DNA from 3 places in the Bradyrhizobium sp. SZCCHNRI20481 genome. Region 3 is predicted to be linked to each of the others. Evidence: predicted binding sites of a transcription regulator. Region 3 holds the regulator's gene; each other region holds the start of a gene.
What was found. The regulator PhoB, encoded in region 3, activates phosphate uptake and scavenging genes when phosphate is short. The targets are predictions, from matches to a motif close to TGTCATNNANCTGTCAT.

Region 1 (9,955 bases), on a different contig from region 3:
CAGTGATGTCTTGCCCGCACCATTGTGTCCGGTCACCGCCAGCGCCTCGCCCGCGAGCGCTTCGAACGCAAGTCCTGCGAACACCTCGCGGCCGCCGCGCACGCATCTGACGTCGCGGCCGAACAGTTTCGGAGACAGTGTTGGAGAAAGCTGCATGGCCCGTCGTGACAGCCCTTACGAAATTGATGGCTAGCGCGTGAGAATTTGTGGGTGATGCCACGTCGCGGCTTGCTTGTGGCTGTGGCGGCGCAGTTAGAAAGCTTCTATAAGCCCGACCTTGATGCAGCACACAATCGCCCGCTGCAAGCCATCCGGCGCCTCGCGCTGACGGTTCTTAAATACCCCCTCCGGGTATACAGATCAATTGGGATTTCCACGCATGACCTCGCTCGACAGCTTCAAGTGTCGCAAGACCCTCAAGGTCGGAACGAAGAGCTACATTTACTACAGCTTGCCCACAGCCGAGAAGAACGGTCTCAAGGACATCTCCAAGCTGCCCTATTCGATGAAGGTGCTGCTCGAGAATCTGCTGCGCAACGAGGACGGCCGCACCGTCACCAAGGACGACATTGTCGCGGTGTCGAAATGGCTGCGCAAGAAGTCGCTGGAGCACGAGATCGCCTTCCGTCCGGCGCGCGTGCTGATGCAGGATTTCACCGGCGTGCCTGCGGTGGTCGATCTCGCAGCGATGCGCAACGCGATGCAGAAGCTCGGCGGCGATGCCGAGAAGATCAACCCGCTGGTGCCGGTCGATCTCGTCATCGACCACTCGGTGATCGTGAACTACTTCGGTGACAACAAGGCGTTCGGCAAGAACGTCGCCGAGGAGTACAAGCAGAACCAGGAGCGCTACGAATTCCTGAAGTGGGGCCAGAAGGCGTTCTCGAACTTCTCCGTCGTGCCGCCCGGCACCGGCATCTGCCACCAGGTCAACCTCGAATACCTCGCGCAGACCGTCTGGACCAAGAAGGAGAAGATGACCGTCGGCCGCACCAAGGGCACCTTCGAGGTCGCCTATCCGGATTCGCTGGTCGGCACCGATTCGCACACCACGATGGTCAATGGTCTGGCCGTGCTCGGCTGGGGCGTCGGCGGCATCGAGGCTGAGGCCTGCATGCTCGGCCAGCCGCTGTCGATGCTGCTGCCCGACGTCGTCGGCTTCAAGCTGACCGGCGCGTTGAAGGAAGGCGTGACCGCGACCGACCTGGTGCTGACCGTCACCCAGATGCTGCGCAAGCTCGGCGTGGTCGGCAAGTTCGTCGAGTTCTTCGGGCCCGGCCTCGACCATCTCTCGGTCGCCGACAAGTCGACCATCGCCAACATGGCCCCCGAATATGGCGCGACCTGCGGCTTCTTCCCGGTCGACGCCGCCACCATCGACTATCTCAAGACCTCGGGCCGCAAGGGCCCGCGCGTCGCGCTGGTCGAGGCCTATGCCAAGGCGCAGGGCCTGTTCCGCACCGCCAAGTCGGCGGACCCGGTGTTCACGCAGACGCTGACCCTCGATCTCGCCGACGTCGTGCCGTCGATGGCTGGTCCGAAGCGTCCCGAGGGCCGCATCGCCCTGCCGGCGGTGGCCGAGGGCTTCGCCACCGCGCTGGCCGGCGAGTACAAGAAGAGCGATGCCGCGCAGCGCTTCCCCGTTGAGGGCAAGGACTTCGACATCGGCCATGGCGATGTCGTCATCGCCGCCATCACCTCCTGCACCAACACCTCGAACCCGAGCGTGCTGATCGGCGCCGGCCTCTTGGCCCGCAACGCCGCCGCCAAGGGCCTCAAGGCCAAGCCGTGGGTGAAGACCTCGCTCGCCCCGGGCAGCCAGGTGGTCGCCGAGTATCTGGCTAACTCCGGCCTGCAGAAGGACCTCGACAAGGTCGGCTTCAACCTGGTCGGTTTTGGCTGCACTACCTGCATCGGCAATTCAGGTCCGCTGCCGGAGGAGATCTCGAAGTCGATCAACGACAACGGCGTCGTCGCGGCGGCCGTGCTGTCCGGCAACCGCAACTTCGAAGGCCGCGTCTCGCCGGACGTGCAGGCCAACTACCTGGCCTCGCCGCCGCTGGTCGTGGCCTACGCGCTGGCCGGCACCGTGACCAAGGATCTTTCGGTCGAGCCGATCGGCATCGGCAAGGACAAGAAGCCGGTCTACCTGAAAGACATCTGGCCGACGACCAAGGAGGTCAACGACTTCGTCAAGAAATTCGTCAAGGCGTCGATTTTCAAGAAGCGCTACGCCGACGTGTTCAAGGGCGACACCAACTGGCGCAAGATCAAGACGGTCGAGAGCGAGACCTATCGCTGGAACATGTCGTCGACCTACGTGCAGAACCCGCCGTATTTCGACGGCATGAAGAAGGAGCCCGAGCCGATCAAGGACATCGTCGAGGCCCGCGTGCTGGCGCTGTTCGGCGACAAGATCACGACCGACCACATCTCGCCGGCCGGTTCGATCAAGCTGACCTCGCCCGCCGGTAAATTCCTCAGCGAGCACCAGGTCCGCCCGGCCGACTTCAACCAGTACGGCACGCGCCGCGGCAACCACGAGATCATGATGCGCGGCACCTTCGCCAACATCCGCATCAAGAACTTCATGCTCAAAGGTGCCGACGGCAACATTCCGGAAGGCGGCCTGACCAAGCACTGGCCCGACGGCGAGCAGATGTCGATCTACGACGCCGCGATGAAGTACCAGGAAGAGGGCGTGCCGCTGGTGGTGTTCGCCGGCGCCGAATACGGCAACGGCTCGTCGCGCGATTGGGCTGCGAAAGGTACCCGGCTGCTCGGCGTCCGCGCCGTGATCTGCCAGAGCTTCGAGCGCATCCATCGTTCGAACCTGGTCGGCATGGGTGTGCTCCCGCTCACCTTCCAGGAAGGCACGTCCTGGTCCTCGCTCGGCCTGAAGGGCGACGAGAAGGTCACCATCAAGGGCCTGCAGGGCGACCTGAAGCCGCGTCAAACCCTGACCGCCGAGATCGTGTCGGCCGACGGGGCGGCGCAGCAGGTGCCGCTGCTCTGCCGGATCGATACGCTGGACGAGCTGGACTACTATCGCAACGGCGGCATCCTGCACTACGTGCTGCGCAAGCTTGCTGCTTAACCAAAGCGCGACGCGACAGTTTGGCTCACTCTGAAGTGAGTAGCGGGTGATGAAGGAGGCGGCCTATGACAAAGGCCGCCTCCTTTTCGTTTGCAATCTATTAACTACGAGGGCGGCTTCGCAGATCATTGACGCGGCAGGGCGCAGCGGACCATGTTCCAGACAGGACAGTGACGATGAGTGGACAGATGTCGTGGTGGTCGCGCGCGGCGCTGAGTGTCTGTGCGGTCATCGCTTTCGTCCGGCCGGCTGCGTCCGATCCGCGTGCGGTGATCGAACTCTTCACGTCCCAGGGCTGTTCATCCTGCCCGCCGGCCGACAAGATCCTCGGCGAGCTCGCCAGAGATCCCTCGGTCATCGCGCTGTCCCTGCCGATCGACTACTGGGACTACCTGGGCTGGAAGGACACGCTGGCCGACTCCCGCTTCACGGCCCGGCAGCGGGCCTATTCCAGGGCGCGTGGCGATCGCGAAGTCTATACGCCGCAGGCGGTGGTCAACGGCTCCGTGCATGTGATCGGCAGCGACCGCGAGGCGATCGAAGGCGCCATCGAGGAGACCGTCCAGGGTGGCAGCGTGATGTCGGTGCCGGTGAGGCTGTCGGTCGACGGCCAGGACCTCACTGTCTCCGTGGCCGCGGCCAACGACCAGATGCCGCGCAAGCACGGCGAGGTCTGGGTCTGCTCGATCTCGCGGGTGGTCCCGATCTCGGTCGGCCGCGGCGAGAACAGCGGCCGTGATCTGACCTATTACAACGTCGTTCGCGGTCTTCAGAAGCTGGGTGACTGGAATGGTTCGCCGGTCAGATGGAGCGTGCCGCTGGAGAAGATCGCCCGCGAGGGCGTCGATGGCACCGTCGTCTATGTGCAGGACGGCAGTCGCGACCGCCCCGGCGCGATGCTCGGGGCCGCCTTTTCCGAGTTGCCATTGGTCGGACGGGCTTCAGCAACGGCGCGTGCTCCCGAGCGCTGATCTTCGGTCGTCCTGATCTTCGTTTCCCTTGACCTGCGGTAAGGCGCGTCACGTCCATAGGACGGAGGCGCGCCATAACATGTTCCGTGCAGCTCACGCCAAAAAAGCAAAAGGACCAACTTGCGTTGGCCCTTTGCCTTACTTGTGAATGGACCCGATCCTGACGACCCCGGGGGGCTGGGGGCTGAGGAATCCGGAACCGAAAGGACCGGGCCAACGCACATGAATCTTATGCCTAAGGTCGGGGGCGGTCGGTGGGCGGAAAGACGGCGCGATTATGATTCTGCTAACGATCCCGTGACGCTTGCGTGTTCGCGGAGTTCGCGCGGTTGGCATGCACGGCCGAACTTCAACAATGAAAACGGCCCCTTGCGGCTTCCGGCGGTTGGCGCGATCATGTCACACAGATGACAGGAGGACGCTCATGAACCTCACTCCGGAGGATGCCGACCCCAGCGAGAACCGCGCGGCGGCGCGCAACGCGGCCGCAGCGCCCAACCGGGTGACGTTCGATCGTCTCGAGCTGAATCGTATCCTCAACCTCTACGGCCGCATGGTCGCCGACGGTGAGTGGCGCGACTATTCGATCGACTTCCTGCGTGACCGGGCCGTCTTCTCCGTGTTTCGCCGGGCGTCCGAGGTGCCGATCTACCGCATCGAGAAGGACCCGCGGCTGGCGCGCAAGCAGGGCATGTACAGCGTGATCTCGGCCACCGGCCTGATCCTGCGCCGCGGTCATGAGCTCGAGCGCGTGCTGCTGGTGATCGCGCCGAAGCCGGCGCTGGTCTGATCCCACGCGCTCCGGCTGATCATGACATTCCGACTGGCGTTGCTTACGCCGGGACGTCGCTGCTCCCGGCCCCGAGCGGGCGCTGCATCATCACAGTATCGAGCCAGCGGCCGAATTTCAGGCCGACGCTCGGGTGGGTGCCGATCATCTGGAAGCCGCAGGCGGTATGCAGCCGGACCGAGCCGGCATTGGCGGAGTCGCCGATGACGGCGATCATCTGGCGAAAGCCTCCCTCCTCACAGGCGTCGATCAGCCGCCGCATCAGTCGCATTCCGATGCCACGACGCTGGCTGGCGGGGGCGAGATAGATCGAGTTCTCCACCGTGAAGCGATAGGCCGGGCGAGGCCGGTAAGGCCCCGCATAGGCATAGCCAACCACCTCTCCGTCCAGCAGGGCGGCGAAATAGGGAAAGCCGTCGTCGGTGAGCGCCCGGAAGCGGCGCGTCATTTCCGTCAGATCCGGAGGGTCGAGCTCGAAGGTGGCCGTGCCCTCGCGGACGGCCTGGCCGTAGATGACGGTGATGGTGGGAAGGTCGGCCTCCCGGGTGGGCCGGATCTCAATGTCGGACATGGTGGAAACATACCAAAGCGGACGCGGCGATCAATCCGGCCTCGCGGCATGGCTGCCGTCGCGCCCGCGCCGCGGTCGCAATTGGCTTGCGCAAACGAAAAGCCCCGGCGGTGAGGCCGGGGCTTCGAAGGTCGCTCGTGTGAGCCGCTGGCTCAGTCGCGCTGTCCGAGCAGCTGCAGCAGCAGCGTGAACAGGTTGATGAAGTTCAGGTACAGCGACAGGGCGCCGGTGATCGCTGCGCGCTCGGCAATGTCGCCGCCCGCGGAAGCGTAGCCGTAGATGTACTCGTTCTTCAGACGCTGCGTGTCCCAGGCGGTCAGGCCGGCGAACACGAACACGCCGATCACCGAGACGATGAACTGCAGCATCGAGCTCGCCAGGAACAGGTTCACGAGGCTCGCCAGCACGATGCCGACCAGGCCCATGAACAGGAACGAGCCCATGCCGGTCATGTCGCGCTTGGTCGTATAGCCGTACAGGCTGAGCGCGCCGAACGTCGCCGCGGTGATGAAGAACACCCGCACGATCGAGGTGTGAGTGTACACCAGGAAGATCGACGACAGCGAGATGCCCATCAAGGCCGAGAACACCCAGAACAGGATCTGCGCGGTCGACGGCGCCAGGCGGTTGATGCCGGCCGAGATCGCGAACACCATGACCAGTGGGGCCAGGATGAACAGCCACTTCAGCGGGCTCACGAACATCGCGTAGCCGAACTGCGTCAGGTACGCGTTGCCGAACTTGAATACGCCGGCAGCCGGATCGCCGGTCACCGACGCCATGTAGACGCCCAGCGCCGCGAGGCCGGTGATGGCCAGGCCGATGCTCATGTAATTGTAGATGCGCAGCATGTAGGCGCGCAGACCGGCGTCGACGGTCGCGGCATCGGCGCGCCCGGCCACCCGGCCAAAGGGTGAAGCATAATTGCGGTCTAGGTCCGACATGGTCGATTCCCGTTGGTTGCCCGGCAGTCCGGTCCTGGCAGGACCTTTAGCCGGTTCTCGAAAAACCCTATCTCATACCCACTGCCACAGATATTAAATTTGCGTCATCGGCAAAATCGCCATCTTTTGGCAGGTCTCTGAGCCCATTCCCTAGATGGGAAACTAGCATATCCGCCGCAAGCGTCCACGCGCGGCTGAATGTCGCTCCGCGCGCGTCCCAGCCGTATAAATCGCGTTAACCGTGCGGCATGAGCGCGCAAGCCGCTAGAGATTCCGAAGGACCGTCGCCGGCTTCTGGTTGAGCGCAAGCAGGGTGCCGGCCAGACCGAGGCCGACCGTCACGATCAGCGCGGTCAGGACGACCAGCGCGGCGCTGCCCGCCTGCCAGGCGAAGCTCAAGGTCATCAGCCGGGTCACGATCAGCCACGCGGCGACCGACCCCGCGACGACGCCGAAGGCGGCGGTGGCGAAGCCGATCATCAGATATTCCAGTGCGTAGGCGCCGAGCAACCGCAGCCTGGTGGCGCCCAGCGTCTTCAGGATCACGGCATCGTAGACCCGGTGGCGGTGGCCGGCGGCCAGCGCGCCGCCCAGCACCAGGATGGCCGAGATCAGCGTCACCGCGCTGGCGCCGCGGATGGCGAGCGCAAGGTTGGAGACGACCGAGCCGACCGTCTCCATCACCTCGCGGACCCGCACGCTGGTCACCATCGGGAAGGCGTCGGCCACCTTGCGGATGACGCGCGCATCCTCGACGGCATCGGAGCGCGCCTCGGTCAGGGTGGCGACATGGGTGTGGGGCGCGCCCTTGAAGGCATTCGGGGAGAACACCAGCACGAAATTGATGCCGAGCCCCTGCCAGTCGATGGTGCGCATGTTGCCGATCCGCGCCGTGATGTCGCGTCCGAGCACGTTGACCACGATGTCGTCGCCGAGCTTGAGGCCGAGACCGTCGGCGATCCGCTTCTCGATCGAAACCAGCGGCGGGCCGCTGTAGTTCTCGCCCCACCACGCGCCCTCGACGACCTTGGATCCCTTGGGAATCTCGGCGGTATAGGTCAGGCCGCGGTCGCTCTGCAGCACCCATTCGGTGTCCGTCGTCGCCTTGAGGTCCTCGGCGCGCACGCCGCGGGCGGAGACGATGCGCCCGCGCAGCATCGGTACGTCTTCGACTGCCGATTGAGGGGCGAGGTCCTTGAGGAAGCCGCGGAAGCGGTCGGCCTCGCCCGAGGGGACGTCGATGAAGAAAAACGACGGCGCCTGCTCCGGCAGTTGTGCCAGGAACTGGCGTCGCAGATTGCCGTCGATCTGGGTGATGGTGACCAGCACGGCGAGCCCCAGCCCGAGCGACAGCACTACGGACGGTGTCAGCGCGCCTGGGCGATAGATATTGCTGACCGCCAGCCGCAGCATCGGGAAGCGGCTGCGCGGCAGGGCGCGCGCAATCGCCATCACCGCGGCGGCAATGCCGCGCAACAGCACGAACACCAGCGCGGCGGCCGCGACGAACACCGCGGCGATGCGCTTGTCGTAGGACAGGCCGATCACCACCGCGATCAGCAGCACGACGGTGCCCGCGATCAGCACCAGATAGCTCCAGCGCGGCCGGTGCCATTCGGCGATGACCGCCTCGCGGAACAACGCCGCCACCGGCACGTCACGCACGCGCCCGAGCGGCCACAGACCGAACGCGAGCGCGGTGAGCAGGCCATAGACGAAGGACAGCGCCAGCTCGTCCGGATGAATAGCCGGGATCACGGGCAGCGGCAGGATGTTGCCGAACAGCCCGACGATGGCAAACGGCAGGGCCGCGCCGGTGCAGAGTCCGATGATCGAACCGATCGTGGCGAGCACCATCACCTGCACGAGGTAGATGCCGAACACGTCGCGGCTGGTGGCGCCGAGCGCCTTGAACGCCGCGATCACCTCGGTGCGGCGGTCGACATGGCTCTTGACCGCATTGGCGACGCCGACGCCGCCGACCAGCAGGGCGGCGAGACCGACCAGGGTCAGGAACTGGGTGAAGCGGCCGATGGTCCGCTCCAGTTGCGGCGAGGCGTTGCTGCGGCTGCGGATCTCCCATCCGGCCGACGGCAGCGTCAGGCGGGTATCGGCGATGAAGGACGCCGCGGCGTGATCGTCCTTGGCATTGTCGGGCAGCCGGACCCGGTAGGTCCAGCGCACGAGACTGCCCGGCTGCAGCAGCGGCGTCGCCCGCAGACCCGCCTCGCTGATCAGAAAGCGCGGCCCGAGGCCGATGCCGCCGGACAATTTGTCGGGCTCGGCCTGCAGCGCGCTGCGAATCTGGAAGCGGGCCGTGTCGATCGTGACGATGTCGCCGACCTTCAGGTCGAGCCGGGCCAGCAGCGCCGGATCGGCTGCGGCTCCGTAGACGCCGTCGCGCTCGGCCAGGATGTCGGCCATCGGCAGATCGGGCTGGAGCTCGGCCTTGCCGAGCAGCGGATAGGCGTTGTCGACGGCCTTCAGCTCGACCAGGGCCAGCTTGGCGTCGCTGGAGCGCACCATCGCGCGCAGGGTTGCCGCCAGCGACAGCTGTCCACGCGAGCGCAGGAAGTCGATCTCCTCCGGCTTGGCCTCGCGCTGAAACAGCGAAAAGGCAACGTCGCCGCCGAGCAACGTGCGGCCTTCGCGGACCAGCCCGTCATTGAGGCTCGCCGCCACCGAGCCGACGCCAGCGATGGCGAGGACGCCGAGCGCGATGCAGGCGATGAAGACATAGAAGCCGCGCAAGCCGCCGCGCAGCTCGCGCAACGCGTAACGAACGGGCAGGAGGGCGATCCGGCCGCTCGCGACCGGTTCTGACATGGCGCTCATGCGTCAGCCGGCTCGCGGGCGTCGCTCTCGCTTTCGATCCGCCCCGAGCGCAGCCGCACGACGCGGTCGCACCGGTGCGCGAGGCTGCTGTCGTGGGTCACCAGCACCAAGGTCATGCCGCGCTCGGCGTGCTTGGTGAACAACAGATCGACGATCTGCCGTCCGGTGGTCTCGTCGAGATTGCCGGTCGGCTCGTCGGCCACGAGAATTGCAGGATCGGGAGCGAGGGCGCGGGCCAGCGCCACGCGCTGCTGCTCGCCACCCGACAGCTGGGTCGGATAGTGATGCAGCCGGTGGCCCAGCCCGACCGAGTCGAGCTCGCGGGCCGCGCGCTCGGCGGCGCCGGCGTGGCCGGCCAGCTCGAGCGGCACCGCGACGTTCTCCAGCGCCGTCATGGTCGGGATCAAATGAAAGGACTGGAAGACAATGCCGACCTGGCGGCCGCGGAACCGGGCCAGGGCGTCCTCGTCCAAGACATTGAAAGCGGTCCCGTTGACCACCACCTCACCGCTGTCAGGACGTTCCAACCCCGCCATCACCATCAGCAATGTGGACTTGCCAGAGCCCGACGGTCCGATCAGACCGATCGTCTCGCCCTGTCCGACCCGCAGGCTGACGTCCTTGAGGATATGGACCCGCGCCGCGCCGGTGCCGAGCGAGAGGTTGACGTTCGAGATGGTAATGGTGTCCGGCGCGAGGCCGGCCAAACGCGAGGTTTCGATGAGACTGTCCATGGCTCGGTCATAT
Region 2 (9,955 bases), on a different contig from region 3:
CGGTCAGGGTAATGGTGTCGCCGGCGGTGAAGTTGCTCGAGATCGAGTCGCCGCTGGCTCCGCTCAACAATGTCGAGGTCGTGATCTGCGCCGGGACCTTGTTCATGGCGGTGGCGCCGGTCACGGTGGAGTCGGCATAGAAGTTGGTGCCGACCGGCAGCGGCACGTTGGAGAGATCGGCCGAGTTGAGGCCGCCGGCCGCGACCAGCGTGCCGGTCGCAGCATTGCCGCTCGCTGCGGTCTTCGGCTGCGTCGGCAGGTTGGCGGCGTACTGGATCGCGGTGGTCGCCTGCGCCGGCACGAAGTTGTTGGCGAACTGCAGCACGGTCGGCACGTTGCCGGTGGCGTTGCCGGTCTTCGGATCGACCGCGACGCCCATCAGGTAATAGCCGGCGCCGTTGATCAGGTTGCCGTTGGCGTTGAGCTGGAAGTCGCCGCGGCGGGTGTAGTTGGTGACGCCGGTGAAGACCGGCACGTTGTCGACGACCGAGGAGGCCTTCTGCACGTTGAAGAAGCCATCGCCGTTGATCGCCATGTTGGTGGCGACCGAGGACGTCGAGACGGTGCCCTGGGTGGTGATGGTGGCCTTGGCGAAGGCGGTGACGCCGCCGGCATTCTGGCGCGTGGGGTTGGTGGCGTTCGGGATGAGGTCTTCGAAGCTGGTGCCGATGCCCTTGTAGCCGACGGTCGACGCGTTCGCGATGTTACCGGAAATGTTCTGCAGCGCGAATGATTGAGCGGACAGACCGCTCACCGAAGTGTTCATCGCGTCGAAGATACCCATACCAATCTCTCCACTGTGATGCCGGCGGCGGGGTCGGCCCGCACCGCGTTTCGTGGAGAGCTGTCGCAATCGCTGTGCCAGATGTGAAAATGCTGCGAAATCAGCAGGTTGGAAAACAACAACGTAAAAAAAACGGCGTCAAAACTGGTGAACAATTGCCGAGCCGGCAGTTCTTGCCGGGCCGGACGCGCCAAATCGCGCTCCGGCTCGACCGCTCGTCGCGGCTGCCGGCGCGTCCTGAAGACCCCCATCTGAGCCTTGAACGGACGGGCCGGACAATCCGGGCGCAAATTCCTGTCAGGTCGACGACGGATTTGCCGGGTGGAACGTGAGCGACAGCCCGTCCATGCAGTAGCGCAAGCCGGTCGGCTTGGGGCCGTCGTCGAACACGTGGCCGAGATGGCCGCCGCAGCGGCGGCAATGCACCTCGGTGCGGACCATGCCGTAGGTCTTGTCCTGGCGCGTCGCCACGGCATTGTCGAGCGGCTTGAAGAAGCTCGGCCAGCCGGTGCCGCTGTCGAACTTGGTGTCGGAGGAGAACAGCGGCAGGTCGCAGCCGGCGCAGGCGAAGGTGCCCTTGCGGTGCTCCTTCAGCAGCGGGCTGGTCCAGGGCCGCTCGGTGCCCTCCTCGCGCAGTATCTCGTACTGCTGCGGCGTCAATTGCGCGCGCCACTCGGCCTCGGTCTTCTCGATCTCGAACTTCTCGGCGGCACGGGCCGGCGCGGAGCCGCCGAGCCAGCGCAGGACAGCGAAGCCGAACAGGCCGGCGGCGGTGGTGAACATCAGACGGCGGTCGATCATGGAGGTCTCCGTGCGGCGATGGGTTACCGGATCTACGGATGGGATCCCGCGAAGTTACGTCAGGCGCCGGCGCGACGGCTCACTTTCTTGCGAGGGGTCAGCCCTCCCCGGCGTCGGGACGGCGGTTCAGATCGGATGGCTGCGGCCGCAACGGCAGCCGCGAGCCGGGACGCTCGGCTGCCCGGCGCCGCGCTTCGGCCGCCCTGATCTCGCGCACACGCTCCTGCACGCGCACGCGCTCGCGGTGCCGCGCCAGCGTCCCGGCCGCGGCGGCGCGGCCGCGGATCCAGAGATTGACCACGTGGCCGGCGACCCGGCCGCTGACGCCGCCGGCCCAGACCAGCTCGAACGGCGAGAACAGCTTCCAGCGGTCGTCGCCGGCGAGGATCGCCTGCGCGATCAGCTGCCCGGCCATCGCCGAGGTGTTGAGCCCCTGCCGGCCGAAGCCGCTCGCGACCCACAGCCCTTTGCGAAGCTGGCCGATCTGCGGCATGCCATGCACGGTCTGGCCGGTCACGCCGCCGAAGGTCTCGGCGATCTCGACGCGGCCGAGCTGCGGGAACACCGTCCGGATCCGGCGCTGCAACGCCGCGGCAAATCCGCTGGGCCGGGCGTCCCAGGTCGTCTCCGGGCTCGCCCACATCAGCCGGTCACCGTCGACGATGCGAAAATGATCGATGCCATCGGTATCGCTGACCGATCCCTGGAAGGCGACCGCCTCGGCGAGCCGCTCGCCGAGCGGCGCGGTGACGCCACCATAGCGCCACACCGGCAACAGCGTATCGGACAGTTTCTGCAGCGGCGCGCCGAGATGGATGTTGCCGGCCAGCACGATGTGCGAGGCCCGCATCCGCGCCGACGGCGTCACGATGCGCTTGCGCACGCCTGACGCGTCGATGCTGACCACCGGCGTATCCTCGAAGATCCGCGCCCCGGCCCTGTGCGCGAGCCGCGCCAGGGCATGAACATACTTCCGGCCATCGAGCTGGAACGCCCGGGGGTAATGGACGCCATGGAAGTAGCGGTCGGTCTTGAGCTTGGTCCTGACACGCTCGACCTGCCAGCCCTCGACCTCGGTGTCGAAATCCTCGTGCAGCATCTGCAGGCGGCGGATCAAGGCGTCGCCGGCATCGACATTGGAGACTTCGAGCGCGCCTTCGCTGAGCCCGATGCCCGGCATCGCAGCCTCGGTGGCCTGGGCGCGGATGAACTCGGCGCCGGACCAGGACAACGCCCACAGCGCCCGCGCATGCGCGAGCCCGACGCGCTCGATCAGATCCGGCAGCGGCAGGTCGAACCCGGGCATGACCGTGCCGATCATGTGACCGGATGCGTTCCATCCGACTTGGCGACCTTCCAGCACCGCGACGCTCGCCCCCTGCCGGGCCGCGCACAATGCCACCGTCAAGCCGGCCAATCCCGCCCCGACCACACAGACGTCGACATCGAGGTCGAAATTCAACCTGGTGCGGCCGTGTGCACCTGCGGCATCGGCGTCATCGTTCATGCTTGTGGAAGTCTCGCTCATGGCGTTTTCTTAGCGAACCCTGCGCCGGACGTCATGACGCTTTTAATGGCGATAAAGAGACGTGGTAGAGGCTGACCCAGCCTGAACGATTCGAGACGGAATTCCATGCGCCGATTGATGCTGCTGCGCCACGCCAAGACCGAGACTGACGCGCCGACCGGCCGCGACCAGGACCGCCGTCTCGACGAGCGCGGGCACCAGGATGCCGCCATGATCGGCGATTTCATCGCCAGCCACCCGCCGGTGCCGGAGCTGGTGCTGGTCTCGACCGCGGTTCGGGCGCAGCAGACCTGGGACCTCGCGCTTGCGGCGATGAAGGACCGTGTCCCGGCCCCGCAGGTCGAGTCCGTTCCCGAGCTCTACGGCGCCGAGCCGATGCAGATCCTGTATCACATCCGCCTTGCGGCAGCGCATGATCCGAAGCAGCTCCTGCTCGTCGGGCACAATCCCGGCATGCACGAGCTGGCGCTGGCGCTGACCGGCGAGGGCGATTCCGAGGCCCGCCACGAGCTGATGCGCAACATGCCGACCGCGGGACTCGCGGTGCTCGATTTCGACACCGACGATTGGGGCGATGTGAGCTTCGCCCGCGGCAACCTGCTGAGGTTCATCACGCCGAAACTGCTCAAGCACGGCTCGGTCGATTGACAGACAGGTCGGGGCCGGCGCGTAATGCCGGCGGAGAGAGAGGAGGACCTTCGATGTTCAACTCGATTCTGGTGCCGATCGATCTGGCCGACACCGACCTCGCCAAGCCGGCCATCGCCACCGCGGCCACGCTGGCGCAGACCTGGAGCGGCACGGTGCATCTGCTCAACGTGATGCCGATGACGCCGGTGATGCTCGCCGAATACGTCCCGGCCGATTTCGATGCGCAGCAGCGCGAGACCGCCGAGGAAGCGCTGTCGATCGTGGCGCGCGAATCCGGCATCCCGGCCGAGCGCATCAGCTACACGGTACGCCAGGGCGGCATCTATCACGAGATCCTCGAGGAGGCGGCCAAGGTCAACGCCGACCTGATCGTGATGACCTCGCACCGCCCGGCGATGCGGACCTACTTCCTCGGCAGCAACGCGGGGCACGTGGTACGCTACGCCAAGTGCTCGGTGCTGGTGGTGAGGCCGTGAGGCGGCAGATCACCGCATCTTCGCATGTCGGACCGCTTTGACCGAGCCGTGAGTCAGACGGTCGGACCAGCCTCAGCCGCGCGAGCAAGCCAGAAGCTACGCTCGCCGTTCGCTGGCTCGCCAACCGAATGTGCGATCAATTCGAAACCATTGTCGCGAAGCAGCGCCGCGTACTCGGATGGATCGAGAGACGCATGATAAAGCGGATCGCCGCGATAGCACCCGATGGCTTCACCATGTGCGGGGCCTGCGTTGAACATCAGAATGCCGCCCGAAGCCGTGCAGGCCGCGAAGACTGGAAACATTCGTCGCTGGTCATCGTGCCCAAGATGGAAGAAGCTGTCCCAGGCCAGCACGCCGTCAAACCGCCGACCTAAGGTCAACGACCGCATGTCGGCGACGATCCATTCCTGATCCGGCATCCTCGTTCGGCAAAGTGCGATCATCGTCGGCGAGCCGTCCACGCCGGTGACGGACAACCCCTGTCCGGAAATGTGCGCTGCGATCGGCACACCGCCCCCGCAGCCGAGATCGAGCACGGTTGCGCCCGGTCGGAGACACGCAAGGAAGCGTTCGATGGGAGGCTTGTCAGTCCAGGCAGCCGCGCGGCGGTCGGCGTCCCACGACAGCGCATGGTGCTCGTAGTGGGCGACAATACGGCCTGCACCTTGGTTCATGGAAACTCCGTTGCAGGGGCCAGATGCCCCATCTGGAATGACCACCAAAGTCTGCCATGAGACCCGATGGACGCTGTTGTCATCGAAGTGCGAGCACGCGCCGAGTCGATCACGGCCACTCCGCGATGAAGCCCTTCGCCTTATAAGGTTCGATCTTGTCCCATTCGCTCAGCACGCGGCGGCGGAACTCCGGATCGGTGTGCCACAACTGCCGCGGTACGCTGAAGCTATCGACCGTCAGCAGCATCTTCTCCACTTCGGGCCAGTGCCGCTGCAGGGTCATCGCGTAGCGCCGCGCGGTCCAGCTGTTGCCGAGGCAGATCACGCTGCCGACATTGGCGAGGCCGAGCGCGGCTTCGATCACCGGCAGTGCGAGCGCGACGTTCTCGCCGGTATTCGTGGCGTGGTGCTCTTCGAGGATGCGCTCGGCCGGAATGCCGCGCCTCACCATGGCGGCCTTGATCAGCGTACACTCCGAAAGATCAGCGCCCGGCGTGATCCCGCCGCTGACGATGGCGTGGCGAAAGTAGCCCTGCTGCCACAGCTTCACCGCCGTCTCGGCACGCAGCTCCTCGTCGACGCGGGTCCCGAACACGAACAGGAGATCGGCCGGCCGCAGCGGCGTATCGGCGAAATGCCGCGCGTTGACCGCGGCGATCTCGGCGTCATCCGGTCTGCGCAGCGCGCGATCCTGCATCGTTCTTCTCCCAACGTCGGCTCATCCTGGCATGACGCGGCGCTGTCGCGCGCTCACATTCGATGACCGGCGATGACGCCGCGTGATCACGGCAGCAGCGAGCCGGGAATATCCGTGAACGTGTAGCTGCGCGGCCTGTTGCGGGTGATGAAGCCGCCGACATACCAGGCGAACAGCGCGGCGAAGCCGATCAGGAACAACGCTCCCGACCATTCGGCGATGACGAGCGCACGCACCAGAAGCCCGGTCATCGCCACCGCGAACAGCGCAATCGCGGCTAGCGCCGCGCCGTAGGTGAAGCGGCCGAGGCCGGCCGTGAGCCGCGCGTTGCTGCCGCTCGAGGCGAGCCGCGCATGCAGGCCGAGGATGAAAGCACGATAGGCCTCGCTCTGCGGCGCCATCAACGCCGCCGTCTGCCAGGAAGTCGAGATGATGCTCAGCCTGCGGCCATCGCGATGGGTGATGTCGGCACGAAAACGCTTCGCCTGCATCGACACCGGCCGGTAGGACAGCCGGATCGCGGCGATGTCGGCGTACGGCCACAGGCCGGTGCGGCCGGCGAACCGCCACGACAGGCCCTGCCCCGTGAGCTCGAACTGCTGCGCGGCGCCGATCAACGACGCCTTGTAGGCGTAGCGGATCGCGTCATGGCCTTCTGTGGTGATGTCCTGGGAAATGGATCGGTCCTGTTGCGTGTGGCGCGCGCCTTATCCTACAAACGGAGCATGAGCGAAACGATCTATTTTCCGCGCCACCTGATCCTGGCCGGAGCGATGGCCGCCGGCGTGCTGCTGGCGCTGGCCGTGCACATGCTCGGCGCCCGCTACGGGCTCGATCTCGGCGGCCTGTGGCAGACCGAGAGCGGCGCCTTCATGCCGGCCGGATCGGCGATCGCCTGGTGGCTGATCGCCACCGTCGGCTTCTCCTCGGGCTATTTCATCGCCAACATCATGCACAGCGCGGTGTCGGGCGAGATCCCGCAGCGGATGCGCAACTTCCTGGTCGTGGTCGGCGTACTGATGTTGGCCGGCATCGGCCAGGCGATCTCCGGCCCGAGCCCGGTGCCGTCGGCCTCAGGTGTGCTGGCCGGCCTCGCCGCGCTCTGCCTCGGCGCCCTGATGGCGTTCTGCGGCGCCAATTTCGCGTTGCGTAAGAGCTGACGCGCGGCATCCGGATGCGACGACGCCGCGCGGGATGTCCGCGCGGCGTTTTGTCTCATCGACTGGTGACGCGATCAGCTCGCGGCGCGCAGGTTGACGCCGCTCTCGGCGAGCTTGGTCAGCTTCATGTCGGTCGCCTTCTCCTCGTCGAGCGTCTTCTGCAGCACGGCGGCGCAGTCGCTGCGGCCGAGCTGCTTGGCCCAGGCGATCAGGCTGCCGTAGCGCGTGATCTCGTAGTGCTCGGCCGCCTGGGCGGCGTTGATCAGCGCTGCGTCCAGCACGGCCTTGTCGTCGACCTCGCCGGCGACCTCCTCGGCCTCCTCGATGATGCCGTCGATCGCCGGACAGTCGACCGCCTTGGCCGCGATGCCGTGCATCTTGAACACCTGCTCGAGACGCGTCACATGCGTCTTCGTCTCATCGAGATGGGTCAGAAAGCCCTGCTTGAGCTTCCGATCCGTCGCCTTGTCCGCCATCTTCGGCAGCGCTTTGACGAGCTGGTTCTCGGCGTAATAGATGTCCTGCAGCTGATGAACGAACAGATCGTTCATCGTCTTGATGTCCTTGGTGAACAGTCCCATTTGCCTCATGTCCTCTTGGTTCGGGAACATGGCAGGTCCCTCCCCGACCGATCGTCGCCATGTTCGCTGTGCCCGCGGGGCGCTAACCGGCGGCCACCGCGGTTGTTCCGGCGCAACCGGCCCTGCCGGCCGGAACCGGTCGCAGAGGGCCAGGTTTGCTCGTGAACCGCGCGCGTAACCAATTGGACCGAACTGAGGCGGTCGCCAGCCATGTGACTGGAGTGTGACAGACCCGCGCCGCATGGGTCGGAGCTGAGCTGTGTCAAGGACTGCACAAGGCGCGCATTTTAGCATAAGGAACAGGCTGTCACGAATTGCCCGCCTCCATCGACCAATGGTTTCGCCTCTTTTCCAAGAACTAGTACCGCCCCGCCGGGAGGATGAATGCAGCGCCTGCTGACCACGCTCTCGCGTGGCTTCAAGAAATGGATCGGCTGGAAGCGGCTGGGGATTGCAGCGAGCCTTGCGATCATCGCCTTCGCGATCACGACGCTCGTGCGCACGCTCAAGGGCGTCGATGCCGGTGTCATCCTGACGGCGCTCACCGAAATCCCGCTCGGTCACATCGCGCTCGCGGCCTTGTGTGTGATCGGCGCGTTCTGCACGCTGACCTTCTATGACTATTTTGCACTGCGAACGATTGGCAAGAAACACGTCCCCTATCGCATCGCAGCGATGAGCGCCTTCACCAGCTATTCGATCGGCCACAACATCGGCGCCACCGTCTTCACCGGGGGCGCGATCCGGTTCCGGATCTATTCTGACTACGGCCTGTCCGCGATCGACGTCGCCAAGATCTGCTTCCTGTCGGGCCTGACCTTCTGGCTCGGCAACCTGTTCGTGCTCGGCATCGGCATGACCCTGCATCCGGCCGCCGCCACCGCGATGGACCAGTTGCCCCCGGCGATGAACCAGCTGATCGCGATCGGCATCCTCGGGGCGATCTTCGCCTATCTCGGCTGGCTGACCGCCGGCAAGAACCGCCGGCAGCTCGGCCAGAACGGCTGGAAGGTGGTACTGCCTTCCGCGCAGCTCACGCTGGTGCAGATCCTGATCGGCGTCGTCGACCTCGGCTTCTGCGCGCTGGCGATGTACCTGCTCGTCCCCGCCGATCCTCCGATCGACTTCCTGTCGCTGTCGGTGGTGTTCATCCTCGCCACCCTGCTCGGCTTTGCCAGCCATGCGCCTGGCAGCATCGGCGTGTTCGATGCCGCGATGCTGGTGGCGCTGCCGCAGTTCGGCCGCGAGCAGCTCTTGGCCACCCTGCTCGTCTTCCGCGTGCTCTATTTCGTGATCCCCTTCGCCATCGCGATCTCGATCATGGGCATCAGGGAGCTCTGGATGAACGTCGTCAAGCCGTGGCAGGAGCGGCGCCGGCTGAACGCCGCCTGCGAGGACGAGGTCGCCGCCAAGCGCGCCGCGGCCGCGGCACCCGCTGCGGTTCCCCAGCGCATCAAGCGCCACTCCCAGCGCTGAGCAGCAACTTCTCTCGCGGACGGTTCGACCCTCGACCGGTTGAACTCGCGTGCGATCCTCTTATTTCCGCCCCATCGCTGACGTGAATCCTTGCGCATGACCCGAATGCCCCCTCGTCCGCTGCTCGCCGCCTGCGTCCTGGCCGGCCTGCTCGCCCCTCTCGCCGTCACCGAGGCGGCCGCGCAGTTCGGCGCAGCGCCGCTGCAGATCAGCTGGGAGGTGCGCAACCGCTTCCGTCTCTTCCGCGAGGAGCGCGACTTCCTGCTGCATACCGAGAGCACGCGCGACCGCTCCATCCTCGCCGCCGAGCAGGCGCTGGGAGTGCAGAGCGACGGCCGCGGCTGGGCCCGCAACGTCGTCAACCGGCTCTGCATCGACCTCGCCGGCCGCGTCAACGAGCCGTGCACGCGCGACAACGTCAAGGAAAGCTATCTCACACCCCTCGACCATCCGGTCACCGTGCGCCTGACCGGCCCGGTGCCGGTCGGCGCCACCTGTGCCTGGTCGTTCGACGACGGCGACGGGCCGCAGACCTCGACCTTCGACTGCGCCGAGCCGGTCAATTTGCGCGTCCGCTACGGCCGCCAGACCGTGGCATCCGTCGATGTCGCCAGTCCCGAAGGCACGCGGCAGGTCTCGACCGGAATCCAGGTCCGCGACGTCCTGATCGCCGGCCTCGGCGACAGCATCGCCTCCGGCGAGGGCAATCCGGACCGCCCGATCGCGCTCGCCGACGACGGCTTCTGCTTCCGCTCCTATCTCGGCGGCCCGACCGCGCAATATTATCGGCCGAGCCGCGCCGGCTTCAAAGGCGGCCGCGCCTGCGAGGCGCCGGACACGCTGCAGAACTGGCAGAAATACAGCGCGGTCTGGCTCAACGCTGCCTGCCACCGCTCGCTCTACAGCTACCAGACCCGCACGGCGCTGGCGCTCGCGGTGCGCTATCCGCACGTCGCGGTCACCTACCTGCCGCTCGCCTGCACCGGCGCCACCATCGCCGACGGCCTGTTCGGCAGCCAGCGCGCGCGCGAATGCACGCCCGGCCGCTCGGTCGCGACCTGCGCCGGCGGCGTCAACGGCCAGCTCGGCGAACTCCGCGAGGCGCTGACCGCGGCCAAGCGCCG
Region 3 (9,955 bases):
ACGTAGTCGGCCAGCGGCGCCAGATCGAGCAGCCAGTGATAGATCGAGCGGTTGGTGCCGGCGAGCATGTTGAAGCGGCCGGTCAGACCGGGGCCTCGCGCCACCGAGCCTTCGAGCACCAGCAGATCGAGCCGCTCGCGGCCGTCGCGGATCGCCTCCAACAGCTCCACGACCTCGTCCCCTGTCTGCTCGCTGACGGAGGGATGCCATACCAGATCGATGCCGGATTGGCGCAATTCGTCGAACCAGCCGGACGCACCGCTTTCCAGGATCGACATGGTGCAGCCGCCGCAGCTCGCGCCCTGCAGCCACAGCATCCTGATCGTTCCCTCCGAGCCGACCATCATGAGGCCCCGCTCCTAGCCCGTCTTATGCGTTCCGCTTCGTATCGCCGGCGGGTTTAGCGCCCCCGCACGAACGCTGGCAAGCGCTTCGCCGGGCGTCGCCTCGGAACCGCGCTGACTGCGACCGAGCAGCATGGCGACCGCCCAGACCAGTCCGAACAGGCCGATCGCGACGATTCCGAGATTGGCGACACCGTCGCCCAGCGCGGTGGCGACGTCAGCCCATCCCCCCGTCAGGCCAAGCCGCGGCGCCAACAGCGTGAACGCCTCGAAGCTGCCGATCACCAGCGCGATCGCAACGGATGCGCCGGTGATCACGAGGTTATAGCGCAGCTTGCGTGCGGGATCGGTCAGCGCCCAGCGATAGGCGCCGACCATCAGCATGCTGTCGGCGGTGTCGACGGTGGCCATCGCAGCCGCGAACAGCGCCGGGAATACCAGCACATGGGCGAGGCTCGCGCCGCGCGCAGCCTCGGTCGCCGACAGGCTGAGAAGCCCGATCTCGCTCGCGGTGTCGAAGCCGAGACCGAACAGGAAGCCGAGCGGATACATGTGCCAGGCGCGTCCCACCAGGCGGAGCACGGGGCGCAGCAGGCGGATGAGGATGCCCCGTCCGGGGCTTCCGGCGGTTTCCATCTCGGACTGCGGCTGTGCCGTGCGGCGCCAGAGGTTCACGAACAGAATGAGGTTCGCCAACGCGATCAGCAGCAGGAAGCCGGCCGATACCGACGTGCCGACGACGCCGCCGATCGTCCTGATCGCACCCTCTTCATCCAGGAGGTCCGCGCCCGCGATGAGGCTCACGACGATGGTGGCGATGACGACGACGCTGGAGTGGCCGAGCGCAAAATAGAGGCCGGCGGCGCGCGGGGGGTTACCGTCCTGCACCAGCTTCCGCACGACGTTGTCGATGGCCGCGATGTGATCCGCATCGACCGCATGACGCAGTCCGAGCAGCCAGGCCAGCATCGCGGTGCCGACGATGGCGGGGCGGTCGGCATAGAGCGCGAACGCCCAGGCCCAGGCGAGCGCGTTGGCCGCGACCAGCCCGGCGACGAGCGCGACGGTCCGGCCGGGCTGCGACCGCCACCACAGCAGCCGCGCGGCCCGAGGATGATCAATTGGAACAATCGTCATACTCGGACTATAGCAAGAGCCAGGCCAGTTCGGTAAAGCCCCCGCTGCAGGCAAAAGCTGCAGGAAAACCTGGGCGGCGCTTCCCGGATTGCCCTCTCGCTTGGCAACCCGCTATCCAGTCACGCACAGATCATGACCAGCGGCGGGGACCTCGTCCCTCTCGCCCCCTCCTTCCCTCACCGCGCCGAGGCACTCTGTGCCGCGATCTCGCGCCGCACGACCGCCTCGAACTGGCTCGCGGGGGCGGCGAACATCAGCCGGGTCTCCTCGTGGAACGCCGAGAAGATGCCGACCACGGCCGGCTCCCCGCCGACCTCGGCCAGGATCGGCGAGCCCGAATAGCCGAAATTGGCCAGGCAATGCACTGTCAACAGCCGGGCATCCCCGGTCATGCCGGCGCTGCAATTGCGCTGGCCGGTCGGCGAATAGCGCCGCTCCTGGCCATAGCCGATCTCGGAGATGGTTCCGGCCGTGGTCGCAGCCGCGAGCTCCTCGCGGGTCAGCGCCTTGACCGCCACCGGCTTCGACGGCAGAGCATCCTTCAGCACGATCAGCGCCCAATCGGCGGGCGAGCGGTCGAGCGACCATCTGTCGTGCCGGGTCGGAACGAAATCGGGCGCCACGATCAGCTTGTCGGCGACCGACGATGCCGCCGGCGTGCCACGGTTCATGCCGGCCAGGAAGCGGACATTGCCGGGGCTGACCTGCGCCACGCCGTTGAAGACGCAATGCGCGGCGGTGAGCACGACGCGCGGCGCCACCAGGGTGCCGGTGCACCAGCCGCCGCTCGAGTATTGCGCGACGGTGACGACGCCGATCGACGACGCCGGCCAGGAGGTGGGATCGACGACCTCGCCGATGTGGCGATCGAGCCCGAGCAGTTGCTCCGGACGCGGAGTGGCAATGCCCGCATCCGCCGATTCCGGTTTCGGCTGCCAGGACGCAATGGCGCTCTGGGCCTGGACGCGCTGCGGCTCGGTCAACCTGACCCGCTGCACGTCGCGGCCGGCCGATCGCACGCCACTACGGCCCGCCATCACCAGCCAGGCATAGCCCTGCACGACGTCCTGTTTCACACCGCGGCCGTCGAGCAGCATCAGGCCGAGCATGTATTGCGACTGGGCGAAGCCCTGCGCCGCGGCGCGGCTGAACCAGCGACTGGCTTCGCCGTAGTTGGAGGCAACACCCTCGCCATTGACGTAGGCGATGCCGAGATAATGTTGCGCGACGGCGAGCCCCTGATCGGCGGCCTTGCGGTACCAGGCCAGCGCCTCGCTCGGATTACGCGGCACGCCCCAGCCGAACGCCTGCATGAAGCCGACGTCGAACTGCGCCCGCGCATCGCCCTTGGCGGCCAGCGGCAGCAGCCGTCGCATCGCCGCCGCATGCTGCCCGTTGCCTGCCGCCGCGACCGCGTCTTCGAGCTCGGCGGCCGTGGCGCCCGCCAAGCTGCCGAGCAGCATGACAAGAGATATGATGATGGTCTTGATCAAGGGCGTCCGCTGGGACCGAAACATCGTGACGGGCCACGAAGCAGACACGATCAAGACGGCGGCGGCGTGGCGGAAAGCGGACCGCGATCTCCTCAATCGGGCCCGCTCGCGCCTCACACCTTCTTCATCCTCACGCCCATCGCCCTTACACCTGCTCGCTCTTGGCGAAGCGATCATCGAGCGCATAACCGGCGCCGCGCACGGTGCGGATCGGGTCCTGCTCGCGGCCGGGATTGAGCAGCTTGCGCAGGCGGCCGATATGGACGTCGACGGTGCGCTCGTCGATGTAGATGTCGCGGCCCCAGACGCTGTCGAGCAGCTGTTCGCGGCTGAACACGCGGCCGGGGTGCTCGAGGAAGAATTCGAGCAGGCGGTATTCGGTCGGGCCGAGATCGATCGGCCGCCCCGAGCGCGCCACGCGGCGTTTCTCGCGGTCGAGCTCGATGTCGCCATAGGACAGCACGGTCGCCAGCCGCTCCGGGCTCGCCCGCCGCAGCAGGCCTTTCACGCGCGCCAGGAGCTCCGGCACCGAGAACGGCTTGACGATGTAGTCGTCGGCGCCGGTGGCGAGTCCGCGCACGCGCTCGCTCTCCTCGCCGCGCGCCGTCAGCATGATGATCGGCAGTTGCCGGGTCTCGGAGCGCGCGCGCAGGCGGCGGCACAGCTCGATGCCGGAGAGGCCCGGCAGCATCCAGTCGAGCACGACGAGATCCGGAACGCGCTCCTTCAGCCGCGTGTCGGCCTCGTCGCCGCGCGCCACGGTCTCGACCTCGTAGCCTTCGGCCTCGAGGTTGTAGCGCAGCAGCGTCGTCAGCGCCTCCTCGTCCTCCACCACCAGAATTCGGGCGCCCATGTCTGAACCGTCTCTCTTAGTTACCGGGAATCGTCGTCGCGAAGCTCGTCATGTCGCCCTTCGGGCGCTTGTCCATGATCTGCTGGCCTTCGATCATATAGAATACAGTCTCGGCGATGTTGGTCGCGTGATCGCCGATGCGCTCGATGTTCTTGGCGCAGAACATCAGGTGGATGCAGAACGAGATGTTGCGCGGATCCTCCATCATGTAGGTCAGGAGCTCGCGGAACAGCGAGGTGCAGATGGCGTCGACTTCCTCGTCGCCCTTCCACACCGTCATCGCCGCCGGCAGGTCATGCGCGGCATAGGCGTCCAGCACCGTCTTGACCTGCGACTGCACCAGATCGGTCATGTGCTCGAGGCCGCGGATCAGCTTCAGCGGATGGAAGTCGCTCTCCAGCGCCGCGACGCGCTTGCCGATGTTCTTGGCGAGGTCGCCGATGCGCTCCAGATCGGTCGCCACGCGCATCGCGCCGACGATCTCGCGCAGGTCGACCGCCATCGGCTGGCGACGGGCGATCGTGAGCACGGCGCGCTCCTCGATGATGCGCTGCAGCTTGTCGACCTCGGCGTCGGTGGCGACCACCTTCTGGCCGAGCGCGATGTCGCGCCGCACCAGCGCATCGACGGAATCGACGATCAGCCGCTCCGCGAGGCCGCCCATCTCCGATACCAGACGGGTGAGGTCCTGCAGATCGCTGTCGAACGCCTTGGCGGTATGTTCACTGGCCATGATGATCTCCTGAAGACAATGTCGTCGGCGTCAGCCGAACCGGCCGGTGATGTAATCCTGGGTCCGCCGATCACTCGGCGAGGTGAAGATCTTGCTGGTGTCGTCGAACTCGATCAGCTCGCCGAGATACATGAAGGCGGTCTTGTCGGAGACGCGCGCCGCCTGCTGCATGTTATGCGTCACGATGGCGATCGTATAGTTTTCGGCGAGCTCCTGGATCAGCTCCTCGACCTTGGCGGTCGAGATCGGATCGAGCGCCGAGCACGGCTCGTCGAACAAGATCACCTCCGGCCGGACCGCCACGGTGCGCGCGATGCACAGTCGCTGCTGCTGGCCGCCGGACAGCGACAGGCCCGAGGCGTTGAGCTTGTCCTTGACCTCGTTCCACAGCGCGCCGCCGCGCAGCGCCTTCTCGACCCGGTCGTCCATCTCCGACTTCGAGATCTTCTCATAGAGGCGGATGCCGAAGGCGATGTTCTCGTAGATCGTCATCGGGAACGGCGTCGGCTTCTGGAACACCATGCCGACCCGGGCGCGCAGCAGATTCAGATCGAGCTTGGGATCGAGGATGTTGGTGTTGTCGAGCATCAGCTGCCCGGTCGCCCGCTGGCCCGGATAGAGATCGTACATCCGGTTGAAGATGCGCAGCAGCGTGGACTTGCCGCAGCCGGACGGGCCGATGAACGCGGTGACGCGGTTGGTGCCCAGCGACAGGTTGATGTTCTTCAGCGCGTGATGGTCGCCGTAGTAGAAGTTGAGGTTGCGCGCGGTCACCTTGGCCGGCGCATCCGGAAGCGCCTTGCCGTGAAGAGCGTGATTGGGCTGACTGACGGAGACGGACAGTTCGGTCATTTGGTGTTCCTCTCGGCGCCGAGAATGCGTGCACCGATGTTCAGGGCGAGCACGGCCAGAGTGATGAGAAGGGCTCCGCTCCAGGCCAGTTGCTTCCAGTAGGCATAAGGGCTCTGGACGAAATTGTTGATGGTGACGGGCAGGTTCGCCATCGTCCTGGAAAGGTTGAGGCTCCAGAACTGGTTCGACAGCGCGGTGAACAGCAGAGGCGCGGTCTCGCCGGCGACGCGGGCGGTGGCAAGCAGCACGCCGGTGATGAGGCCCGAGCGCGCCGCCCGATAGGCGATGCGGCGGATCACCAGCGAGCGCGGCAGGCCGAGCGCAGACGCCGCCTCGCGCAGCGGGTTGGGCACGAGCAGCAGCATGTCCTCGGTGGTGCGCAGCACCACCGGGATCACGATGACCGCCAATGCAAGGGAACCCGCGAGTGCCGAGAAGCCGCCCATCGGCACCACGACCGCACCATAGATGAACAGGCCGATGATGATCGAGGGCGCCGACAGCAGGATGTCGTTGATGAAGCGGATCACCGAGGTCAGGCGGTCGTTGCGGCCGTATTCGGCGAGATAGGTGCCGGCGAACAGGCCGAGCGGCGCGCCGATGCCGACGCCGATGATCGTCATGATCAAGGAGCCGACGATGGCGTTGCGCAGGCCGCCTTCGCTGGAGCCGGGCGGCGGCGTGTCGGCGGCAAAAACCTGCAGGCTGAGGCCGGCGAGTCCGTTATAGAACAGCGTGAACAGGATCAACGCCAGCCAGGTGACGCCGAACATCGCGGCGGCGACGCAGAGGCCGCGGATCACGATGTCCCTGCGGCGCCGGCGCGCATAGATCGGATTGACCTGCGCATCGAGTGTAAGCGTGTCAGCGCTGGACATGGCTTATCTTCCCGCCTTGGCTTCGAGCCGCATGAGCATCAGCCGCGCGCTCGCCAGCACGAAGAAGGTGAGCACGAACAGCAGCAGACCGAGCAGGATCAGGCTCGACTGGTGCAGCCCGTCGCTCTCCTGGAATTCGGAGGCGATGGCGGCCGAGATCGTGGTGCCCGGCGCGAAGATCGAGGATGAGATCCGGAACGAGTTGCCGATGATGAAGGTCACCGCCATCGTTTCGCCGAGCGCACGGCCCAGCGCCAGCATGACGCCGCCGATGACGCCGACGCGGGTGTAGGGAATGACGACGCTGCGCACGACCTCCCAGGTGGTGCAGCCGACCCCGTAAGCGGCTTCCTTCAGCACCGGCGGGACGGTCTTGAACACGTCGACCGAGATCGAGGTGATGAACGGTAGCACCATGATCGCCAGGATCAGCGAGGCGTTGAACAGGCTGAGATAGGACGGGGGACCGGCGAAGATGTCCTGCAGCACGGGGATGCCGGCGCAGAGATTGATCATGAACGGCTGGAACGTATAGGCCAGGAACGGCCCCAGCACGAAGAAGCCCCACATGCCGTAGATGATCGAGGGAATGCCGGCGAGCAGCTCGATGGCAAGTCCGATCGGACGGCGCAGCCATTGCGGGCACAGCTCGGTGAGGAAGATCGCAATGCCCAGACCGACCGGAATGGCGATCAGCATCGCAATGAAGGACGTGACCAAGGTGCCGTAGATCGGGCCGAGCGCGCCGAGCACCGGCGGATCGGCCGACGGCGCCCAGCGCCGCGTCCACAGGAATTCGAAGCCATATTCTCTCATGGCCGGCCATGCGCCGACGATGAGCGACAGGATGATGCCGCCCAGGATCAACAGGACGGAGATCGCGGACAGCCGCGTGATCCAATAGAAGGTCACGTCGCCGAGCTTGAAGGCGTTGAGCGCGCGTGCCCGGTCATAGGGTCCGGCAGCGGCCGCGATATCGCTGACTTCGGTCTGAACCGCCATCTCTGCCAATTCTGCCCCCTGTTCCTTGGACACGCCGCAACCCCGGTAGCGTCCCTCCCCCGGAGGCCGGGAGAGGGGATTTTCGATACGTCCAGCTCAGCTCTTGATGTCGGCCGACCAGGTCTTCTCGATCAGCTTCACGACGCTGTCGGGCATCGGGATGTAGTCGAGCTCCTCAGCCATCTTGCCGCCCTTCTCGAACGACCACTTGAAGAACTTGATGGCTTCGCCGGACGCCGCCTTGTCGGCCGGCTCCTTGTGCATCAGGATGAAGGTCGCCGCCGTCATCGGCCAGGACTTGTCGCCGGGCTGGTTGGCGAGGATCACGTAGTAGCCGGGGGCCTTGGCCCAGTCGGCATTCGCGGCCGCGGCCTGGAAGGCCTCGACGGTCGGCTGCACGGTCTTGCCGGCTTTGTTCATCATGCCGGTGTAGGTGAGCTTGTTCTGCTTGGCATAGGCGTACTCGACATAGCCGATCGAGTTCTTGGTCTGGCCGATGTTGCCGGACACACCCTCGTTGCCCTTGGCGCCGACACCGACCGGCCACTCGACGGCGGTGTTGAAGCCGATCTTGCTCTTCCAGTCGGCGCTCACCTCGGAGAGGTAGTAGGTGAAGTTGAAGGTCGTGCCCGAGCCGTCGGAGCGGCGGACCACGGCGATCGCATCGGACGGCAGCTTGACGCTGGGGTTGAGCTTCTTGATCGCGGCGTCATCCCACTTGGTGATCTTGCCGAGATAGATGTTGGCGAGCGTCTCGCCGTCCAGCACCATCTCGCCCGGCTTCACGCCCTCGAGGTTGACGACCGGCACGATGCCGCCCATCACCATCGGCCACTGCACCAGGCCGTCCTTCTCGAGCTGCTCGGCCTTGAGCGGCGCGTCGGTGGCGCCAAAGGTCACGGTCTTGGCCTGGATCTGCTTGATGCCGCCGCCAGAACCGATCGACTGGTAGTTCAGACCGTTGCCGGTCTCCTTCTTGTAGGCGTCCGCCCACTTGGAATAGATCGGGAACGGGAACGTCGCGCCCGCACCGGTAATGTCGGCAGCGAAGGCCGACGTCGATGCGGCGACCAAGCCGGCAGCGACGATAGCTTTGACGAAATTCATAGCTGGTCTCCATGCTTGGGAAGCGAAGCGCCATCTGCGCCCGATTGCGCTTCCCCGGCCGCTTTACGGGGCCTCAGTGTGGCTTTTATAAAGGTTCGATGACAGTCGGATGACAGTCACAAGCCGTTGATAAGTATTGATCTTTCGATCCAAATCCGAATTTCTACGGGCCAACCGACATATTGCGGCGGGCTGCGGCACCTCGCGTCCGTGCGAGCGTCGCTCCCCCCCGAGGACAGACCATCACCGCCGTCATCGCCCGCGCGGGCGGGCGAACCAGCATACCACCGGCGGCCATGATCCGCCGAGACGCCGCGGCGTACTGGATGCCCGTCTGCGCCCTGGGGTTATGGGTCCCGGATCGGCGCGCTGTGCGCGCTTGTCCGGGACGACACCGGGGATTGGGTTGGCGACATGAGCAGCCATGGAGATGAGCGCGTGCGTTCCCGCGGCCTACGAGGCCCGAGGTGTGGGTTCGTCGTGTCCCTCCTGATCATGAGAGGGCGCGAGGAAGGCCGGACCTCGGCTGAGGCCCGTGGCCCGCCTGCTCAAAAGAATGCAGGCGGCAGGTACCACAGGTACAGCCGGACAGACCCGGCCTTCCCCGCGCGACGGTGTTAACGGTGTCCTTCGTGCTCTCCCTGGGGATCGGCGTTCTTGCCCCCATCGCCCGCGCGTGCCGTCAAGCAACGACCACGGACTTGACCTCAGCGTCGAGAGGCCAGGACCACACGACTTCGCCGTCCGCGCCGCCTGCGCTCGTCTGGCACAGCCGTCACGTCCATCGCAGCCCACCTCCACGTTCGTGACGACGCGTACGTCCCTCTGCTCGAGGCGGGATGCACGCAGGAGACCATGATTTCCGAAAAATAGCAAGGTAATTATTTTTCTCAGAACATGATCCGCCCTCCCCCGCACGCGGGCATCGGCTCAATCCGGCTTGGGCGGCTCGATCCAGATTCCCGGGTCGGAATGGGTCCGGATGTGATCGACGAGGAAATCGGCGAACACCCTGATCTTGGCCGGCAGCCTGACGCGGTTCTGGTAGGCGATGTTCATCGTCAAGAGCGGCAACTCCCAGTCGAGCAGGACCGGCACCAGCCGGCCGGCCAGAATGTCGCTCTGCACGATGTAGAGCGGCTGGATCAGGATGCCGAGCCCGGCAAGCGCGGCGCCCTTGATCACCTGGCCGTCATTACTGTCGAGCGTCGGCGCGATCCGAATGCTCTGGGCTGTCGTGCCGTTGCGCAGGGACAGGGAATACGGATCATTGGCAAGATTGTAGATCAGCATGTCGTGGCGCACCAGATCGCCGGGAACGACGGGACAGCCACGGCTCGCGAGATAGGACGGCGCGGCCGCCAGCACGCGCCGCATCTGCCCGATGCGGCGGACGACGATGCCCGAGTCCGGCTCATGCTCGCGGGTGCGGATCGCCACGTCGATGCCCGCCTCGATGAAATCCGGGTAGCGGTTGGCGGCGATGATCTGCAGGCTCAGCTTTGGATACATCGCGCGAAACGCCGGCAGCATCGGCGCGAGATAGATCGTCGCGA

Region 1: a site for PhoB is predicted at 4,465-4,481, ahead of QX132_RS24150 (DUF2794 domain-containing protein). Genes of this name have one in related genera too.
Region 2: a site for PhoB is predicted at 7,568-7,584, ahead of QX132_RS16015 (YbhN family protein). Genes of this name have one in related genera too.

The regions. Positions count from the first base shown of each region.
Region 1 is NZ_JAUEUE010000015.1:145,013-154,967, forward strand. Features, by position in the region: gene ccmA (heme ABC exporter ATP-binding protein CcmA) at 1-156, opposite strand, end outside; gene acnA (aconitate hydratase AcnA) at 380-3,097, shown strand; gene QX132_RS24145 (DUF1223 domain-containing protein) at 3,286-4,068, shown strand; gene QX132_RS24150 (DUF2794 domain-containing protein) at 4,493-4,858, shown strand; gene QX132_RS24155 (GNAT family N-acetyltransferase) at 4,902-5,429, opposite strand; gene QX132_RS24160 (Bax inhibitor-1/YccA family protein) at 5,582-6,373, opposite strand; gene QX132_RS24165 (ABC transporter permease) at 6,638-9,208, opposite strand; gene QX132_RS24170 (ABC transporter ATP-binding protein) at 9,205-9,942, opposite strand.
Region 2 is NZ_JAUEUE010000009.1:11,336-21,290, forward strand. Features, by position in the region: gene QX132_RS15965 (flagellar hook-basal body complex protein) at 1-784, opposite strand, end outside; gene msrB (peptide-methionine (R)-S-oxide reductase MsrB) at 1,082-1,585, opposite strand; gene QX132_RS15975 (FAD-binding oxidoreductase) at 1,683-3,113, opposite strand; gene QX132_RS15980 (histidine phosphatase family protein) at 3,219-3,761, shown strand; gene QX132_RS15985 (universal stress protein) at 3,815-4,240, shown strand; gene QX132_RS15990 (class I SAM-dependent methyltransferase) at 4,294-4,917, opposite strand; gene QX132_RS15995 (YdcF family protein) at 5,027-5,614, opposite strand; gene QX132_RS16000 (hypothetical protein) at 5,701-6,231, opposite strand; gene QX132_RS16005 (hypothetical protein) at 6,340-6,774, shown strand; gene QX132_RS16010 (ferritin-like domain-containing protein) at 6,849-7,355, opposite strand; gene QX132_RS16015 (YbhN family protein) at 7,740-8,831, shown strand; gene QX132_RS16020 (hypothetical protein) at 8,928-9,955, shown strand, end outside.
Region 3 is NZ_JAUEUE010000007.1:274,205-284,159, forward strand. Features, by position in the region: gene QX132_RS13945 (HupU protein) at 1-344, opposite strand, end outside; gene QX132_RS13950 (HoxN/HupN/NixA family nickel/cobalt transporter) at 360-1,481, opposite strand; gene QX132_RS13955 (trypsin-like serine protease) at 1,658-2,974, opposite strand; gene phoB (phosphate regulon transcriptional regulator PhoB) at 3,120-3,827, opposite strand; gene phoU (phosphate signaling complex protein PhoU) at 3,844-4,560, opposite strand; gene pstB (phosphate ABC transporter ATP-binding protein PstB) at 4,591-5,412, opposite strand; gene pstA (phosphate ABC transporter permease PstA) at 5,409-6,290, opposite strand; gene pstC (phosphate ABC transporter permease subunit PstC) at 6,294-7,292, opposite strand; gene pstS (phosphate ABC transporter substrate-binding protein PstS) at 7,389-8,399, opposite strand; gene QX132_RS13990 (LysR family transcriptional regulator) at 9,330-9,955, opposite strand, start outside.